DNA from 3 places in the Clostridium cylindrosporum DSM 605 genome. Region 1 is predicted to be linked to each of the others. Evidence: riboswitches for the same ligand, from Rfam matches in the RefSeq annotation. Region 1 holds a riboswitch; each other region holds the start of a gene.
What was found. A riboswitch is a leader RNA that binds a small molecule or an ion and turns the genes downstream of it on or off. The one in region 1 is predicted to bind thiamine pyrophosphate.

Region 1 (6,388 bases):
ATGGAGCTAGAAATGTTACATTAACAGGTGGAGAGCCATTAATTCAAGATGGAATTGAAAACCTTCTTGATATGCTTAATAAAGATAGTGATTTAGTAGTTCATATAGAAACTAACGGGTCTATTGATATATTACCTTTTAAGGAAAGGTTTCAAAATATAAGTTTTATAGTTGATTATAAGCTACCTAAAAGCGGAATGACAAATCGCATGAACACAGGAAATCTAAAAAGTGTTGAAATAGATGATGTGTATAAGTTTGTAGTAGGAAGTCGTGAGGATTTAGATGTAGCATATAGCATTATTAAAGAACATGAATTAACATCTAAATGCTTAGTTTACTTTAGCCCTGTTTTAGGGGAGATTGAAATGGAGACAATTGTAGATTTTATGAAGGAGAAGAAGCTTAATGAAGTTAGGCTTCAGGTTCAGCTGCATAAGGTTATATGGGATAAGGATGCTAGAGGAGTATAAACAAAGATCTTGAATCAAGGGAGTTTTTACTCACTTGATTCTTAGAGATTGTTATCCAGGAACAAGTAGTTATCGGATAGAAAGGATAGGAGATATGAATAAGAAAGCGGTAGTTGTATTTAGTGGTGGACAGGATTCTACTACATGTTTGTTTTGGGCACTTAAGGAATTTGATGAGGTAATAGCGGTTACATTTAACTATAACCAAAAACATAGTTTAGAAATAGATTGCGCAAAGGATATTGCAAAGGAACTTGGGGTTGAACATCATATACTTGATATGGAACTTCTTAATCAATTAGCCCCAAATGCACTAACTCGTGATGATATAAAGATAGAAAAAGGTGAGGATGGAGAGCTTCCATCAACCTTTGTTGAAGGGCGAAACATGCTGTTTTTAACATTCGCAGGTGTGTTAGCTAAGGTTAAAGGTGCAAAGCATATAGTAACAGGGGTATGTGAAACAGACTTTAGTGGATATCCTGACTGTAGAGACGTGTTCATAAAGTCCCTAAATGTTACACTAAACCTAGCTATGGACTATGATTTTGTAGTTCATACACCTTTAATGTGGCTAGATAAGGCCCAAACTTGGGAGATGGCGGATAAGTTCGGAAAACTTGACTATGTAAGAGAAAAGACACTTACATGCTACAATGGGATAATAGGGGATGGGTGCAAGGAATGTCCATCTTGCATACTTCGTAACAATGGACTAAATAAATACTTAGAAGATAAGAAGGAGAAATAGTTATGAGTCACAGTGGAAGAAAAGAATCAGAATTAGATAACATAACACTACTTGGAAATCAAGGAACAAAGTATGATTTTGGATATAACCCAGATATACTAGAAGCCTTTGATAATAAGCATCCTAATAACGACTACTTTGTAAAGTTTAATTGTCCAGAGTTTACAAGTCTATGCCCAATAACAGGTCAACCAGATTTTGCAACTATATATATAAGCTATATACCATCAATTAAAATGGTAGAAAGTAAGTCTTTGAAGTTATATCTATTTAGCTTTAGAAACCATGGAGATTTCCATGAGGATTGTATGAATATAATCATGAAGGACCTAATTAAGTTAATGGACCCTAAATATATAGAGGTATGGGGAAAGTTCACTCCAAGGGGAGGAATAAGTATAGACCCATATTGCAACTATGGAAAGCCAGGTACTAAGTATGAGGAAATGGCAAACTACAGACTAATGAATCATGATATGTATCCTGAAAAAGTAGATAATAGATAATACTGTTCCCTAAGGATTATGCCCTTAGGGAACTTTTAGTATATTAGGTAGTTTAACTCCTTGATAAATCTTAGTTTAGGGTATATACTTACCTAGGTAACTATTTTAAGAGGTGAATAAAGTTGGATTTATATGGACATAGAGCAAATCAATTAGCTAGGTATTTTAATAAAAGACTAAATGAGAGGATATCTCCACATGGATTGTACACTTCTCAATGGGGAATCATATTATATTTATACCAAAGGGGAGAGTGTACACAGGTTGAACTGTGTCAATATCTTTGCGTTGAGGCCCCAACTATTACTAGAACATTAAGTAGAATGGAAGAAATGGGCTGGATAATTAGAGGAGAAGGGAAGGATAAAAGGCAAAGGCTTATTAGTTTAACAGATAAGGCCTATGAAATGTTTCCTAAATGGAGTGCAGAATCATATAATCTAGAACAAGAGGCTATGCAAAACATAGATAAAGAAGAATTAGAAATATTTAAAAAGGTTTTACTTCAAATGATGAAAAACCTAGAATAGGGGAGATAACTATGGAAGAAAAAAGTAATGAGATAATAGATGATAACAAGGAAAAGAAGAATAGTGATATAGTTGATACACACAAAGAAACTGCATTGGCATATATAATTAGAGTTATGGTATTTGTAGGAGGAATATTTGTCTTAGCACTAGGTGCTGCAACCTCAATTACAGCGAATCTTGGAGTGGCTACATGGGATGTTCTTCACATAGGACTTTCTAATTTAAGTGGTTTATCTGTAGGTAGATGGGTTCAAATAGTAGGTATAATCATGGTTTTAACTACTTGTATTCTTGAGAGGGAAAAGCCAGCTATAGGAAGTATATTAAATATATTAATAGTTGGTTACTTTCTAAATCTTATACTAGACCTAGGATTTATACCTAATTTTACAGAAATACTACCAAGAAGCATACTTCTACTAATTGGTATTGTTCTCATGGGAACAGGATCAGGAATGTATGTAGCATCTAAGGTAGGGGCAGGACCAAGGGACGGAATGACACTTTATTTATCAAAGAGATTTTCAATTTCTGTTAGACTGGCTAGAACTATACTTGAAATATCAGCTCTAACAATAGGATGGTTAATAGGTGGACCAGTTGCAATAGGTACATTTTTATCAGTACCATTAGTAGGGCCAGTAATGCAAGCATCATTAAGATTTTGGATGAAGCAATTAACTAGGCTTCCTAAGACAAGTAATTAAAAAATATATGGAAAAGTTTTAAAATTTAGATATAATGTATATATAAAACCAAATAACTTGCTAGGGGTGCCAATATGGCTGAGAGGTTTAATACTAACCCTTGTACCTGATCTGGATAATGCCAGCGTAGGAAAGCTTTATGAAATATAATACTAAAGGTATGCATAAATTTAAGCATACTTTCGATTATATTTGTTTTTGTGCACCTTTGCAGCTATTTACCAATTAGGTAGGTAGCTGTTTTTTATTTGTAAAAAGGAGGGTAGCACACTAGATTTAAATTAAAAAACAATAAAAATAAAGGGGATAATAAAATGAAGTTTACTGATTACTTATTTGAAGAAGTAAATGAAATTTGGAATGGATATTTAGAACATCCTTTTGTAAAGGAGATAGGGGAAGGAATACTTAATAGGGAAAAGTTTAAGAACTATCTCATTCAAGACTACCTCTACTTAAAGGAATACATAAAGGTTTATGCAATAGGCATAACTAAAGCAAATGGACTTAAGGAAATGAAGTTTTTCTATGAAGCGATAGAAGGAATCATAGAGGATGAAGCTGCTGTACATATAAAATATCTAAAAGACTTTGGAATAAGCAAGGAGGAAGCTGAAAGATATGATATAGAAATTCCCAACTTAAGCTACACAAGCTATATGCAGTCAGTTGCACTTAAAGGGAACATTAAGGAGATAGCTATGGCTGTTATGCCATGTACATGGAGTTATAACTATATAGGAAAGAAGCTTTATGAAAAGTATAAGAATAATTTAGATAATAATTTTTATAAGCCTTGGATAGAAAGTTACGAGTCTGAAGGTTATACAGAATTTACAAACAAATGGATAGATTACATAAATGAAATATGCAAAGATGTTTCAGGGGAAGAAAAGAAGAATCTATTAGATATATTTATTAAATCAAGTATATACGAAATGGATTTTTGGAACATGGCATATAAAAAGGAGATGTAGCTAAAGGTGACAAGTAGTATATTGAATTTTTCCGATGTTACATTTAAATACAAATCTGAAGAGTTTAATTTAATAGAAAAACTAAATCTAAACATAAATAATGGAGAGTTTGTAAGTATAATAGGTCCAAGTGGATGCGGAAAAAGTACATTGTTTAGACTTATAACAAAGCTTGAAAAGGCTAGTAATGGAGAAATTATAATCAATAATCAAGATGTAGAAGGTAGAAAGGATTCTGTAGGTTATATGCCTCAAAGAGATTTGTTAATTCCATGGAGAACTATCCTTGAAAATGCATGTCTACCTTTAGAAATTAAAGGTGTTCCTAAGAAAGAAGCTATATCAAGAGGTAGGGAATACCTAAAAATATTTAAGCTTGAGGATTGTGAAAACAAGTATCCTAGGGAGCTTTCAGGAGGTATGAGACAAAGAGTATCCTTTTTAAGAACTCTTTTAACAGGATCTAACTTGTTACTACTTGATGAACCATTTAGTGCTTTAGATGCAATTACTAAGGTTACACTACAAGAGTGGCTACAGGAGCAGTGGATTAAACTTAAAAAAACGATAATCTTCATAACACATGACGTAGAAGAAGCGATGTTTTTATCAAGTAGAATATTTGTAGTTACAGATAAACCTATAAGTAAATTAAAAGAAATTGAAATTCCTTTAGACTATCCTAGAAATAGGCATATGTTAGCAAGGGAAGACTTAGTTAAGATTAAGGAACAACTTATAGATGAGTTAAAACAGAAGGTGAAAATATGAGAAAGTACACTCCAGCAATAATACTCACAAGTATTCTTCTAATTATATGGGAAGCAGTAGCTAGGAGTATAAACATAATGTTTATATTGCCATCTCCTACAAGGATACTAGTAAAGATATGGGAACTAAGAGAAATATTATTTACGGTACATTTGTCAGCAAGTTTAACAGTAACGGTTATAGGTCTTTTAATTTCTATATTACTAGGGGTAGGAGTAGCTGTTCTTATGAGTATTAATGAAAATATAAAAAATGCGGTATATCCTATTTTAGTTGCAACACAGACTATACCTATAACTGCATTAGCGCCGCTATTTATACTATGGTTTGGATATACAATATGGAGTAAAGTCTTAGTTGCAACATTAATAACCTTTTTTCCTATAGCAGTAAATGTTTTTGATGGGCTTTCATCTACTAAAAGGGAAATGGAAGAGCTTTTAATAACATACGGTGCTACTAAGAAGGATATTTTCTTAAAGCTAAGGATTCCATCATCTTTACCATACTTCTTTTCAGCCCTTAAAATATCAGTACCATTTGCAGTTATAGGTGCTGCAATAGGGGAATGGCTAGGGTCTCAAAGCGGACTTGGCTATCTTAGTAAAAGAATGATGACACAGCTGGATGGAGCAGGGGTATTTGCACCTATAGTTATATTATCCTTAATAGCTATTATATTTGTAAGTATAGTAAGGGTAATAGAAAGAAAAGTAATAACATGGAGGAATGAGTAGTGAAAAAATTTATAGTACTTGTAATCTTTATTGCATTGCTGTTTACATCTTGTGGGACAAGCAATACAAGTAGTAATAAAGAGAGTGGTAAGAAGTTAGAAGAAGTTAATTTGGTACTAGATTGGTATCCAAATGCTATACATAGTTTTATATATGCTGCAATTGAAAATGGATATTTTGAAGATGAGGGTATTAAGGTAAATATACAATTTCCATCTAATGCTACAGATGGACTGAGCTTAGTAGCAGCTGGGAAAGCAACCTTAGGTATAGACTATCCAAGTAATCTTATAATGAGTAAGGCTAAGGAAAACATACCTGTAAAATCTGTAGGTGCTGTGGTTCACTCATCATTAAGTATTCTAATGTCTTTAGATGAGAAAAAGATAAAATCACCTAAGGATTTAGAAGGAAAAAATGTTGGGTATTCAGGAAATCCACTAAATGAAGAATACGTAAGGACTATGGTAAAACAAGATGGTGGTGATCCGAATAAAGTTAAATTTACAGATGTAGGATTTGAAATGTTATCAGCAATTATGACTAAAAGAGTAGATTCAGTAAGTGGAGCACTTGTAAATCATGAGGTACCGGTTTTAGAAGATAAGGGATACAAGGTAAATTATTTAAATCCTTCAGACTATGGAGTGCCAAGGGAATATACTATGATATTTGTAGCTAATGATAAAACCATTAATAATGATAGAGAAAAGTTAGAAAAATTTATGAGAGGAGCTAAAAGGGGATTTGAATTCATGAAGAAAAACCCAGATAAGGCTCTAGAAATACTTCTTAAAAATCAACAAAAGGATAACTTCCCACTAACAGAATCTGTAGAAAAGAAGAGTATGAAAATCCTGCTACCTGGAATGGATTCAGTTGAAGAACCTTTCTTATCACAGGATAAGAAACATTGGGAAGATAATGCTAAAT
Region 2 (6,388 bases), on a different contig from region 1:
TTTAAATGACTATACATTTTAATATAATAGTGGGAATCTTGCCAAAGCTCCTATATGAGATTGAAATAACTTTATTCTCATGTAGGAGTTTTAATCATTAACTTACTAAAATATGATTGAATGTTTTTTATATTTATAATATAAGGCTCTTAATATCTATATAAAAAATAAGAAAAATAGGCTAGTATATTAATTAGGGCATTTTATTAATTTAAGACAGAAAGGAAGCGTTAATAAATGATTAGTAGAACTAAAATGGGAGTAATATATGCTACACTTTCCTATCTCTTATGGGGTATATTACCGTTATATTGGAAGGCAATAAATAACGTAGCACCATTTGAGATTCTTGCCAATAGAATATTCTGGGCATTTATATTTGTTGGAATACTATTAATGAGAAATGGTCAATTGAAGGAACTTATAGAGGTTATTAAAAATAAAAGAAGCTTATTATTTATATCACTTTCAGCTGCTATGGTAACTGTTAATTGGGGATTATATATTTGGGCTGTTAATTCAAATCACATAGTAGAGTCTAGCCTTGGTTATTATATGAATCCTTTAATAGTTGTATTTTTTGGAGTTATATTTTTGAAGGAAAAGCTTACAAAGGGTCAGATAGCTGCACTTATTTTGGCAACAACAGGAGTATTAGTTCTAACATTCCAATATGGTAAGGTCCCATGGATTTCAATTGCCTTAGCAGTTACCTTTGCTCTATATGGACTGTTAAAAAAGCTTACTAATGCTGGTTCAATGGTTTCCCTTGGAATAGAAACAGCACTTGTTACACCCTTCGCCTTAATATACATAATAACAAGACAGATTAATGGGATTGGGGCATTTGGGAATATTACAGCTTTTCAAACAATACTTTTAGTTTGTTCAGGAATTGTTACAGCAACACCTTTAATTTTATTTGCAAAGGGTGCTAAGAGAATTCCCCTTTCTACTCTTGGATTTATTCAGTATATTTCTCCTACTATGAGTTTATTATTAGGCATATTTTTATTTCATGAAAAGTTTACTATAGTTCACCTAATAAGCTTTGGATTTATATGGCTTTCACTTCTAGTATATTCTATATCAGAAACAAAGTTTGTAAAGAAGGAAAAGAAAGGTGATATAGTATCGTAATCCATATTATATCTTTTGATAAATATATGCAGAAATAATAAAAGCTAAAGCAACGAATACAATTGCTTTAGCTTTTAGTTTTAAATATATTTAATTTATAGTATATTTCAGTAAAGTTTAGCTTAAAATTATTAAGGTTTCATGTTTATCCAACTATCGAAATAATGTACCGCAAAACCATTAAAGGATGGATTAGTATTATAGTTTAAGTAAACTCTATTTAATTCGTTGTACATATAACTTTCTCCCTCTTCGAAGAAAGTAACAAAAGTAGTATCAGGTAGGCTTCCAGTTTCAACAGCAATAGTTGCTTTTACATTATATTTTTTACACAAGTTCATTTCGACTTCAGCAATTTTATTAATTCCATTATCTCCAGTGGCAATGTCCCTATATGCCATAATTGTAACACTCTTTATATTTTTAAATATCCATTCAGCAAGATTTCCATTACCATAGCTAGTATTATACTTTATCTGATTAAACCAAAATGGAATATCTATACCTAGATTTAAATTTAGTTTTTTACAAGCATTTTTTGATCTTAGAAGAAGATCTTGATATTTTGATATTATTTTATTTTGGTTTGTAGCATACTCCTCATTTCCATATGGTTCTACATCAAGATGAACACCTTTAAATCTTTCGTTTAATGATGAAGCTTTTTGATATCTACTAAGCCAATTGAAAAATCTCCCTTGAAGAATTCCGCCATCATCTGACACCCAAGTTGGAGCTCCATCTAAAGCTTCTACAACTATATTATTCATAGCTGCTTTTCTTATAAAGTTTTTGTAATACATATAATCTAAATTATAATCAATTTGAAGATAAAGAGTATTAACTCTTTTCTTTACTAGAAAGTTTATTATATCCTCTGAGTTGTTTACTATTTCAGAGGTGTTCCATAACCAAGTAGAAAAGCCTACATTATTTGGAATAGAATTACCGGTTTGAATAGTTTCTGCTTTAACTATACTTGTTGGTATGATAAGAATTGTGATCAATAAAGTAATAGAAAAAATTTTTGCAAATTTCATAATAACCTCTCCTTTATACTGAAAAGCTCAAGAGGCTCCTATATGGAGTCCTGGTAACCTGGCAGCCATAGGGTTATTACCCCTTAGGTCCATAGCTTTGCGTCTTTGCCTTTCGACAAATTTGCCTTTTTCAGAATTATTAATATTTGTTTTATTATACCAAAAAATTATACAGAAAGTAATAAGACTTTTAATTTTATTATAATAGATTATAATTGTATATATATGTATAAGAATTAGTGTTTTAAGGAGTAGAATTTAATGAGTGTAAAAGTATATTATTTTTCATCTACAGGTAATAGTCTATACGTAGCCAAGAGAATTTGTGAGGATTTATGCGAGGGAGAAGTTTTTTCAGCTTCCAAGTTACTAAAGGACAAGCAGTTTGATATAAATGCAGATGTAGTAGGGTTTATATATCCCATACATGTGGGATCAGTGCCTATAGTTTTAGAGGAGTTTTTAAGTAAGGTGAATATAGAAGGAAATCCTTATATTTTCTCAGTAGGTGTTACTGGTGGCGGAGGAGCTAATATGAGCTTTAGACATATTAATAAGCTTTTAAATGGCAAAAATAAGATTTCAAATTATTTCACTATCAAATACGTATCTAATTATATAAGAGCTGGAAGAAGTGCTACTCCTGAAAGAGTAGGGGAATCTATAAAGAAAAATGAACCTATTATATCAGAGATAGCTATAAGTATTAAAAATAGAGAAGTTAAGCCTTTAGGTGGAAGACTCGGTATTCATTTTGCCCTATATAATATGTGGAAAGATTTATATAAAAGCAAAGATAAGAACTTTAATGTTAATGACAAGTGTGTATCCTGTGATATATGTAGTAGAGTATGCCCTAGTAATAATATTGTATTAGTAAATGGAAAGCCTACTTGGAATAAAAAATGTAGTGATTGCTTGGCATGTATAAACCTATGTCCTAAAGAAGCAATAAACATAGGAAAGAAAACAGTGAAGAAAGAAAGGTATAAGCACCCTAGCATAGATATTAATGAATTGATATAAAAGAAAAGTGTATTTACGTAAATAACTTTCACTAATGCATTCCCATCAGTGAAAAGAAATGTTATTATATAAGTTGTAGTATAATTTAATATATTTTGTAGTGCTAGGGGTGCCTTTTGGCTGAGAGAAGTAAAAAACTTTAACCCTTTGAACCTGATACGGATAACACCGACGGAGGGAAGCTGTTTGGAATGAATGTTTTTAATGCACTATTTTTAATAGTGCATTTTTGTTTTAAGGGAATGTTTTGGAGGAAATATGTTTATTGATGCACATAATCATTTAGACTTTTATGGTAATAACCTAAGCTATGTCCTAGATATGATAAGGGAAAATTCAATTAAAACCCTTGCCTGTTCTATGGATGAAGCAAGCTATTTATTTACAAGAGAGTTAAGCAAGGAAAATGAATATATAATCCCATGCTTTGGCATACATCCTTGGAAAGCATATGAAAACCATAAAGAACTAGATAGATTCGATGAATATATAAGAGAGTCAAGGGTAATAGGTGAGATAGGTCTTGATTATTATTGGGTGCTAGAGAAAGAAAGATATCCTTATATGGTTAAGGTATTTAAATATTTTCTAGCAAAAGCTGGAGAATATAATAAGCTCACTAATATACATACTAAAGGTGCAGAGATAGAAATACTTGAATTTTTAAGAAAGTATAGCTTAAGAAATCCTATAATTCATTGGTATAGTGGTCCTATGGATGTATTTAGAAAGCTTCTAGATTATGGATGTTATTTCACAATAAGTGTTGATATTGAAAGTTCAGAGTTAACTAAGGAGATAGTTGAAGCTCTTCCACTAGATAGAATTCTTACAGAAACAGATGGACCAAACGCCTTAGAGTGGGTAAATGGCAAGTATGGATATCCAGTGGAAGTTAAAAATATAGTAAAGCAAATTTCATTAATAAAGGGAATTCATTATGATGAGGTTAAAGATGAAATTTTAAATAATTTTAATATAATAATGGATGATTATTAAAGGGAGGTGAAACAGATGAGTAAAATAAATGTAAGTCTTCAAGTAGTTCCTGCTGTTCCAGAGGAGAGAGTATATCCTGTAGTTGATAAGGTTATTGAATATATTGCATCAACTGGTGTAAAATATGTGGTTGGCCCAATGGAAACAACTATGGAGGGGGACTTAGATACCCTTTTAGAGATCGTGAAAAAGGCTCAACACATATGTGTTGAGGAAGGTGCTTCAAGGGTAGTTTCAGTTGTAAAGATAGATTACAAAAGTGAAGGCGTGACTATTGATGAAAAGATTGGAAAGTATACAAAATAGGCTTTATCCTATAGCTACAGTAATTACTATTATTCTGCTCTGGCAGGGTATTGTAGTTTTTGAGCATATACCACAGTACATTCTTCCTTCTCCAGTTAATATAGTTGACACTCTTATTAAGGACTTTCCTATAATAGCAGGTCATACGAAAATAACATTATATGAGTCCTTTATAGGATTTGTAGTATCTATTTTATTGTCCTTTATGTTAGCTGTAGTAATGGATAATTTTAATGTAGTAAAGAAATCAATATACCCAATTTTAGTAATATCCCAGACTATACCTACCATAGCAATTGCTCCCTTGTTTATAATATGGTTTGGGTTTGGAATATTACCTAAGATTATAGTTGTTATAATGGTATGTTTCTTCCCGATAGTTATAAGTTTAGTAGATGGTTTTGAGAAAATTGATAGGGATTACATAAATCTATTTTCAACTATAAAGGCATCAAGGCTACAAGCTTTTTATCATTTAAAGCTTCCATATGCAATGGTGAACCTATTTTCAGGTCTTAAAATTGCTGCGACTTATATGATAATGTCTGCTGTTATAGGGGAATGGCTTGGAGGAGATAAGGGTATAGGTGTTTATATGGTCAGAGCGAAAAGTGCATATGCTTTAGATAAGGTATTTGCATCAATATTGGTAATAGTATTTATTACTATTTTGATAATCTATGCTATAGATTTCCTAGGAAAAAAACTAATTCATTGGAAGTAAGAGGTGAAGGACATATGAAAAAAAATAGGTTTTTATCTTTAGTAGTTGCACTAACAATATCTGCTCTTGTAATGAGTGGATGTTCAGTAGATAAGAAAGATGAGAATAAGGAATCAAAACAATTAGAAAAGACAACTGTTGTACTTGACTGGACACCAAATACGAATCATACAGGTCTATATGTAGCCTTAGAAAAGGGATACTATAAAGCTGAGGGATTAGATGTTCAAATAGTTCAGCCATCAGAAGGTGGAACAGGAACTCTTATAGCTACAGGTAAAGGTGACTTTGGAGTAAGTTACCAAGAAGATGTAACATATGCATTAACAGGGGATCAGCCCCTTCCAATAAAGGCAATTGCTACAGTTATTCAGCATAATACTTCTGGATTTGCGTCTCTTAAGAGTAAAAACATTAAAAATGTTAAGGATTTTGAAGGCAAAACCTACGGAGGATGGGGGTCACCATCTGAGGAAGCAGTTTTAAAGGCTGTTATGGAGAAAAGTGGAGCAGATTATAAAAAGCTTAAGAACATTAGTATAGGAAACGATGATTTCTTCGCTGCTACGAAAAAGAATATAGATATTGCATGGATTTTTGAAGGTTGGACAGGAATTGAGGCAAAGATAAAAGATATTGATTTAAACTATATAGCGGTTAAGGATTTAGACCCAGCACTTGATTATTACACACCAATATTAATTACAAATAATAAGGTTATAAAGGAAAATCCAGAAAAGGTTAGAAAGTTCCTAAAGGCAACACAAGAGGGATATGAATATGCTATAAAGAATCCAGAGGAAAGTGCAAAGATTCTTCTAAAATATGCTCCAGAAATTAATGAAAAACTAGCTGTTGATAGTCAAAAGTATTTAGCAAATCAATATATAGCAGATGCACCTAAATGGGGAGCTATGAAAGCAGAAGTATGGAGTAATTATGCTAAGTTTCTAAAGGACAAGGGAATAATTAAGAAGGATCTAAAGGCTGAAGATGCATTTACAAATGAATTCTTACCAAAATAAAGATCAAAGCTTTTTAATTAGTTTAAGGAATATTAATAAAAGCTTTGATGATAAAAGGATTCTAAAAGATATTTCCATAAATATAGCTAAAGGAGAGTTTGTTTCTATTTTAGGACCAAGTGGCTGTG
Region 3 (6,388 bases), on a different contig from region 1:
GCTTATTTTTTTACCTAAAAATAGGAGAGGAATATGGAAAGCAAAGGATTAAAAAAAGAGATTAGTTTATTCGTAGCTACGATGCTTGTGTGTGGAAACATGATAGGCTCAGGTGTATTTATGCTTCCAGCTACACTGGCACAATTATCAGGACCACTTGCTACATTAATTGCTTGGGTTCTTACAGCAGGGGGTTCAATACTTATAGCAATTTCATTTGCTAATTTAGGTTCAAAGTATCCACAAACAGGTGGTGCATATCAGTATACTAAAGTAGCATTTGGGGACTTTACAGGATTCTTATGTGCATGGCTTTATTGGAATGGTTCTTGGATTGGAAATGCTGCTATAGTAGTTGCGCTTACAAGTTATAGCGCTGCATTAATACCAGCATTAAATAACCCATTATATTCAATAATTTATTCAAGTGCGGTATTATGGATTTTTACTATTATTAACATTGTAAATGTAAAGCAAGCAGGAAAGTTCCAGGCATTTGCTACTGCATTTAAAATTTGTTTCTTTGGACTATTTGTTATTATAGCATTCTTTAGTTTTGACTCAAGTAACTTTACACCATTAATGCCAGCTGGTAAGGGATTAAGTACAATTCCACTTGCAGCTACTTCAACATTATGGGCATTTGTTGGTTTAGAAAGCGCTGCCGTAACAGCAGGAGAAATTAAAAACCCAGAGAAAAATGTAAGAAAAAGTACAATTTACGGTATTATTATAACAGCTGTGATTTATATGTTAATCAGTGTTGTAAGTATTGGGGCAATGCCAAACGATCAGCTAGCAAAGAGTACAGCACCATTTACAGATATATTATCATTAACACTTGGTAGCTCCATTGGAAAACCTCTTACAATAGCAATTGTTATATGTATTTTAGGAACAACAATGGGTTGGTTATTATCTACAGCTCGTGTAGCCTTTGCTGCAGGAGAAGATGGAGTATTCCCTAAGTTTTTCGGGAAGCTACATTCAAAGTATAATACTCCTACTAACTCATTAATTATTGGATCAGTTCTTGTAAACATACTACTTGTTATGAATTATCAAAAGAGTATGGTTGCAGCCTTTACGTTTATAACTATACTAGCAACATTATCATTTTTACCTATTTACCTATTAACAGCTGCTGCAGAAATGTTCTTAATGTTTAATGGTAAGGAAAAGTTTGATATTAAGATATTTATAAAGAAAGCAATTGTTCCATTATTAGCATTTGTTTATACTATATGGACTATATATGGATCAGGCGCTGAGATAGTTATGTGGGGCTTCATTTTAATGTTAGTTGGAATACCATTTTATGTATATAACTATCATAAAAATAAATGTGGTGAAAATTAATATTTACTAAATAGTACTTTTTAAAAGGTCTTAATGAAACGTATGTTTTCATTAAGACCTTTTTATATTTATATTAATTAACATAAATATAAAAATACTTTTTGAAAAATCAATTAATTGGGATATAATTAAAGCATAAATTAAATAATTTGCTAGGGGTGCCAAAATGGCTGAGAGATAATTTATCAACCCTTGTACCTGATCTGGATAATACCAGCGTAGGAAAGCTACTTGAATTTATAGGATTCATTAACATATGTTAAATTCATATATGTTTAGTGTATTTTATATGTGCATACATTTGCAGCTATATCCAAGCTAGGATTATAGCTGCTTTTTATTTTGAAGGGAGGATTAAAATGAGTAATTATAAAATTCCGACTTTAACTATTGCAGGATCAGACTCTTCAGGAGGAGCTGGAGTGCAAGCAGACCTTAAAACATTTAGCGCTATTGGAACATATGGAATGAGTGTCATTACCGCAATAACAGCCCAAAATACTCAGGGAGTGTTCTTGGTTGAGGAATTATCAAATGAAATAATAAGGAAACAAATAGAAGTGGTATGTGAGGATATACCTCCAGTTGCGGTTAAAATAGGAATGGTTTCAAGTCCTGAAATAATACTTGAAATAGTTGAATCACTTAAAAAATACAAACCTAAATATCTAGTTGTTGACCCAGTTATGATATCTAAAAGTGGATATTACCTTCTTAAAGTGGAAGCAAAACAAAATCTAGTAAAATATCTTATTCCAGAGGCATTTATAGTTACACCAAATGTATTAGAGGCTGAAGAAATAACAGGAGTAAAAATAAACTCATTAGATGATATGAAAGAAGCTGGGGAAGCAATTCTTAAAATGGGACCTAAATATGTTCTTATGAAGGGGGGACACCTACAAGGAGATGCAGTTGACCTTTTAATAGGAGAGGATATCATAGAAAGATTTACTTCTGAAAGACTAGATAGGAAAAACACCCATGGTACAGGATGCACATTATCATCAGCAATAGCATCATATTTAGCCCTTGGATATTCTATAGAAAAGGCTGTAGGGCTTAGTAAGGACTATATAACTGAAGCGATAAAGAGAAGTTTTGATATAGGACATGGTGTTGGACCTGTACATCATTTTCATAACTTTGAGAGATAGATGTTTTAAAAGGGGGAATTACAATGTTTCAATTAATAAATAAGGTGAAGGAGATAAATCCACTAGTTCTTCATTATACAAATGAGGTAACAATAAATGATTGTGCTAATATTACACTTGCAATTGGTGCTAGTCCTTTAATGAGTTATTCATATGAAGAGGTAGAAGAAATAGTAAGTATATCAAACTCTGTTGTAATAAATATAGGAACTATGAATTCATCACATCTGGATTTATTTGTTAAAGCAGGAATAGCTGCAAATAAGTATAATAAGCCAGTGATTCTTGATCCAGTAGGTGTATTTGCAACAAAAACAAGAAGTGAATTTACAAGTAGATTATTAAATGAAGTTAAGTTTGATGTTATTAAGGGAAATATATCTGAAATAAAGCATATCGGTGGCTTTGATGTTAGAGGAAAAGGTGTTGATTCTTTTGATAATGAAGAAGATATTTCAGATATAATAAAAAAAGTTTCAAAAAAGCTTGAATGTGTAGTAGTTGCTACTGGGAAAGTGGATCTTATTACAAATGGGGAAAAGGTAATTAAAATACTTAATGGAACAAGTAAACTTAAAAGCATTACTGGAACTGGATGCATGAGCGCCAGCTTAATAGGAAGTTATTTAGGAGCATCAAAGGATGTATTAGGCTGTGCAGCTATGGGAGTTATTACTATGTCTTTAAGTGGTGAGATAGCAGATACTGAAAATCCATCCATAGGAAGTTTTAAAGAAAGTCTAATGAATAGTGTATATGATTTAACAGAAGATAAATTAAAAGAACTTAGTAAAATAGATGAGTAGCGAAAGGTTAAGAGTATAAAATGAAATATTTTAATCTATATTTAGTAACAGACTCTAGTATATTAAATGGGAGAGATTTTTATAATTGTATAGAAGAGGCACTAAAAGGTGGAGTAACTACACTACAACTTAGAGAGAAGGATGCATCAGGTAAAGAATTTCTAGAGAAGGCCATTAAGCTTCGAGAGTTAACTAATAGATACAATGTTAAGTTCATAATAAATGATAGAGTAGATATAGCGCTTATTTGCAGTGCTGATGGTGTACATATTGGACAAAGTGATTTGCCAGCAAATGAAGTTAGAAAGCTTATTGGAGAAGATAAGTTACTAGGTGTTTCAGCTAGAACCCTAGAGGAGGCAATAGAGGCTGAAGAAAACGGTGCAGACTATGTAGGTGTAGGTGCTGTATTTGGCACTAAAACAAAAAAGGATGCAAAGGATGTTTCCCTTGAAACTTTAGAGTCAATAAAAAGCAATGTAAATATACCTATTGTCGCTATAGGCGGTTTAACTTTAAATAATATTGATATTTTAAAGCCTTACGATATTGAAGGATATGCAGTAATATCAGCTATATTAGGGGCGGCTAATATTAAAAGTGAATGTCAAGCTTGGATAAAAAAATTAGATAATTGATTATAAGGTAGGGTGATTATAAACTTATAAGTTTAAAACACTCTACTTTTGATTTTTGATATATTATAATTGTAGTAAGGTAAATAGTATATTAATTATAAAATATTGTATTAAGTAGTAGGGGGATAAATTGAGTAGATTTAAAAAAATAATATATGTGACAGTAGGAATTATATCATTAATACTTGGGTTTATAGGAATAGTACTACCTATACTGCCTACAACACCATTTTTACTTCTTTCATCCTTTTGTTTTGTTAGAGGATCAGAAAAGATAAACATTTGGTTTAAAGGTAGTAAAATCTATAAGAAGCATTTAGAAGAATTTATAAGAGAAAAGTCAATGACACTTAAAAGAAAGATAATAATATTAATATTTGCAGATACTATGATTATAGTATCAATGTTATTGGTAAATAAGCCTGTAGTAACATTGATACTTTTACTTGTTATAATAGTAAAGTTATATTACTTTATATTCAAGATAAAAACTATTAAATTAGAAAATAATTAAGCCTATTTAAAGCCACATTTTATGTGGCTTTTTTTATTATTTCTAGAATACCTGTTTGATTAAATTATATAGATTTTTAAAAAATTAACAAAATTTCACTTGATATTTTTTGAAAAAGGTATATATTATATATTATACTGACTACTCAGTACAAAAACTAAATAAGGAAGGTGAGGATATGAATTTTCTACAAGTAGCAGGTAAGGACATAAAAAGTATTTTACAAAACAGAATAATAAGAGTGTCAGTAATAGCAATAATAGTTGTTCCACTTTTATATTCTTTACTATATTTAGATGCTTTTTGGGATCCTTACAGCAGATTAAATGAAATGCCAGTTGCAGTTGTAAACTTAGACAAGGGAGCAAAACTAGATGGAGATACTGTAAACTATGGTAAGGATATGATTAATGACCTTAAAGATAATACAGATGTAGGCTGGAGATTTACGGGAGAAAAAGATGCAGATCAAGGAGTTGCAGGAAATAAATATTATGCTAAATTTGTAATACCTGAAGACTTCTCACAAAAGATTATTTCTGCAAAGGAAGGAAAACCTCAAGTAGCTAATTTAAAATTAGTATGTAATGAAAAGAAAAATTACTTAGCTTCTCAAATTAGCGCAAAGGTTGAGGAAGAATTAAAAAGAAATATTATTGAAAGTGTTACAGATAATTATGTAACTGGATCATTTGATAAACTGTACGATGTAAAGGATGGACTTACTAGTGCAGCAGATGGAAGTGGGAAGTTATATGATGGAATAAGTAAGTTAAATGACAAAACACCTCAGCTTTCAGATGGTGTTAATAAATTACAAGATGGATCAAATAAACTATATGATGGACAGTTAAAGCTAAATTTAGCAATATCACAAGTTAGTGATGGACTAGGACAAATGAATAATAAGATACCAATGCTAAACACAGGGGTAGATAAGTTATATGATGGTTCAAATGAATTGAAAAATGGTTTAGAGTCTGCAGGAAGTGGATCAAATAAGCTTTCACAAGGTAGTAAAAAGCTTTACGATTCATTTAATGCAAGTATTTATCCAGTAGTGAATCAACTTAAAGAAGGTGCTGATCAATTAAATAGTGCTTTATCAGGAAGTTCTAAAGGAAAAACAGAGGGCTTAGAAGGTGCATCATCAGCTCTTAAAGATGGAGGAGAAAAAATATCAAAGTCTTCAAATGAACTTTTAAATGGATATGGTAAAGTTAAAAGCGGAGTTGATGATTTAATAAGTGGTGTATCAACTTCATCTAAGGTAATGAATTCAGTATCAGAGGATCTTCAAAGGGCTATAGAAACTGGAGATAAAAAAGATATAGAATCGGCACTTCAAAAGCTACAAGCATATAATGAAGCTAATAAAGATGCTAAGGTAAAGCTTGAAAAATTAAAGCAAGGAACAGAAAGTTTAAGTTCAAGTTTTAATGAATATAATAATGGTGTTCAAAACTACACAGATAAGGTAAGCCAGTATGCTGATGCAACAACAAAGCTCGCAGGCAATTTAGGTGCTATAAGCTCTGGTGTGAGTAAAATAAGTACAGGGCTTGATGCTCTTGAGGCAGGACTTAATGAGAAAAATCCAGGTTCTTTTGGAAGTGGATTAAAGGCTGTTTCAGATAATATGACTACATTAAACAGCGGAATAAGTAAGCTGAATAATGGTGCAGGTCAAATTAATGGAGGGCTTAAAGAACTGAAAGGAAGTTCTGTGCAACTTACTGAAGGGGTAGGTGCACTATATAATGGATCTAAACAAATGATGACAGGGTCAGGGGTATTACTTGATGGACAAACTAAATTAAACTCAGGTGTAAGTGAACTAGGTAGCAAAATTCCAGAATTAAAGGATGGAGTAGGAAAGCTTTATGACGGTTCTAAGGAGCTTTCAGATAAGCT

Region 2: another riboswitch for thiamine pyrophosphate. It lies ahead of CLCY_RS01310 (TatD family hydrolase); the one in region 1 lies ahead of tenA (thiaminase II).
Region 3: another riboswitch for thiamine pyrophosphate. It lies ahead of thiD (bifunctional hydroxymethylpyrimidine kinase/phosphomethylpyrimidine kinase); the one in region 1 lies ahead of tenA (thiaminase II).

Annotation. Positions count from the first base shown of each region.
Region 1 covers NZ_LFVU01000026.1:303,978-310,365, forward strand. The annotation lists gene queE (putative 7-carboxy-7-deazaguanine synthase QueE) at 1-473, shown strand, start outside; gene queC (7-cyano-7-deazaguanine synthase QueC) at 568-1,224, shown strand; gene queF (preQ(1) synthase) at 1,227-1,730, shown strand; gene CLCY_RS08370 (MarR family winged helix-turn-helix transcriptional regulator) at 1,853-2,260, shown strand; gene CLCY_RS08375 (YczE/YyaS/YitT family protein) at 2,272-2,970, shown strand; TPP riboswitch at 3,023-3,120, shown strand; gene tenA (thiaminase II) at 3,285-3,947, shown strand; gene CLCY_RS08385 (ABC transporter ATP-binding protein) at 3,954-4,718, shown strand; gene CLCY_RS08390 (ABC transporter permease) at 4,715-5,455, shown strand; gene CLCY_RS08395 (ABC transporter substrate-binding protein) at 5,455-6,388, shown strand, end outside.
Region 2 covers NZ_LFVU01000002.1:147,063-153,450, reverse strand. The annotation lists gene rarD (EamA family transporter RarD) at 238-1,140, shown strand; gene CLCY_RS01320 (hypothetical protein) at 1,272-2,180, opposite strand; cyclic di-GMP riboswitch class I at 2,230-2,316, opposite strand; gene CLCY_RS01315 (EFR1 family ferrodoxin) at 2,442-3,206, shown strand; TPP riboswitch at 3,302-3,403, shown strand; gene CLCY_RS01310 (TatD family hydrolase) at 3,465-4,205, shown strand; gene CLCY_RS01305 (thiamine-binding protein) at 4,221-4,511, shown strand; gene CLCY_RS01300 (ABC transporter permease) at 4,483-5,235, shown strand; gene CLCY_RS01295 (ABC transporter substrate-binding protein) at 5,250-6,260, shown strand; gene CLCY_RS01290 (ABC transporter ATP-binding protein) at 6,241-6,388, shown strand, end outside.
Region 3 covers NZ_LFVU01000002.1:100,851-107,238, reverse strand. The annotation lists gene CLCY_RS01090 (APC family permease) at 34-1,359, shown strand; TPP riboswitch at 1,504-1,601, shown strand; gene thiD (bifunctional hydroxymethylpyrimidine kinase/phosphomethylpyrimidine kinase) at 1,719-2,516, shown strand; gene thiM (hydroxyethylthiazole kinase) at 2,540-3,322, shown strand; gene thiE (thiamine phosphate synthase) at 3,343-3,960, shown strand; gene CLCY_RS01070 (YbaN family protein) at 4,091-4,474, shown strand; gene CLCY_RS01065 (YhgE/Pip domain-containing protein) at 4,653-6,388, shown strand, end outside.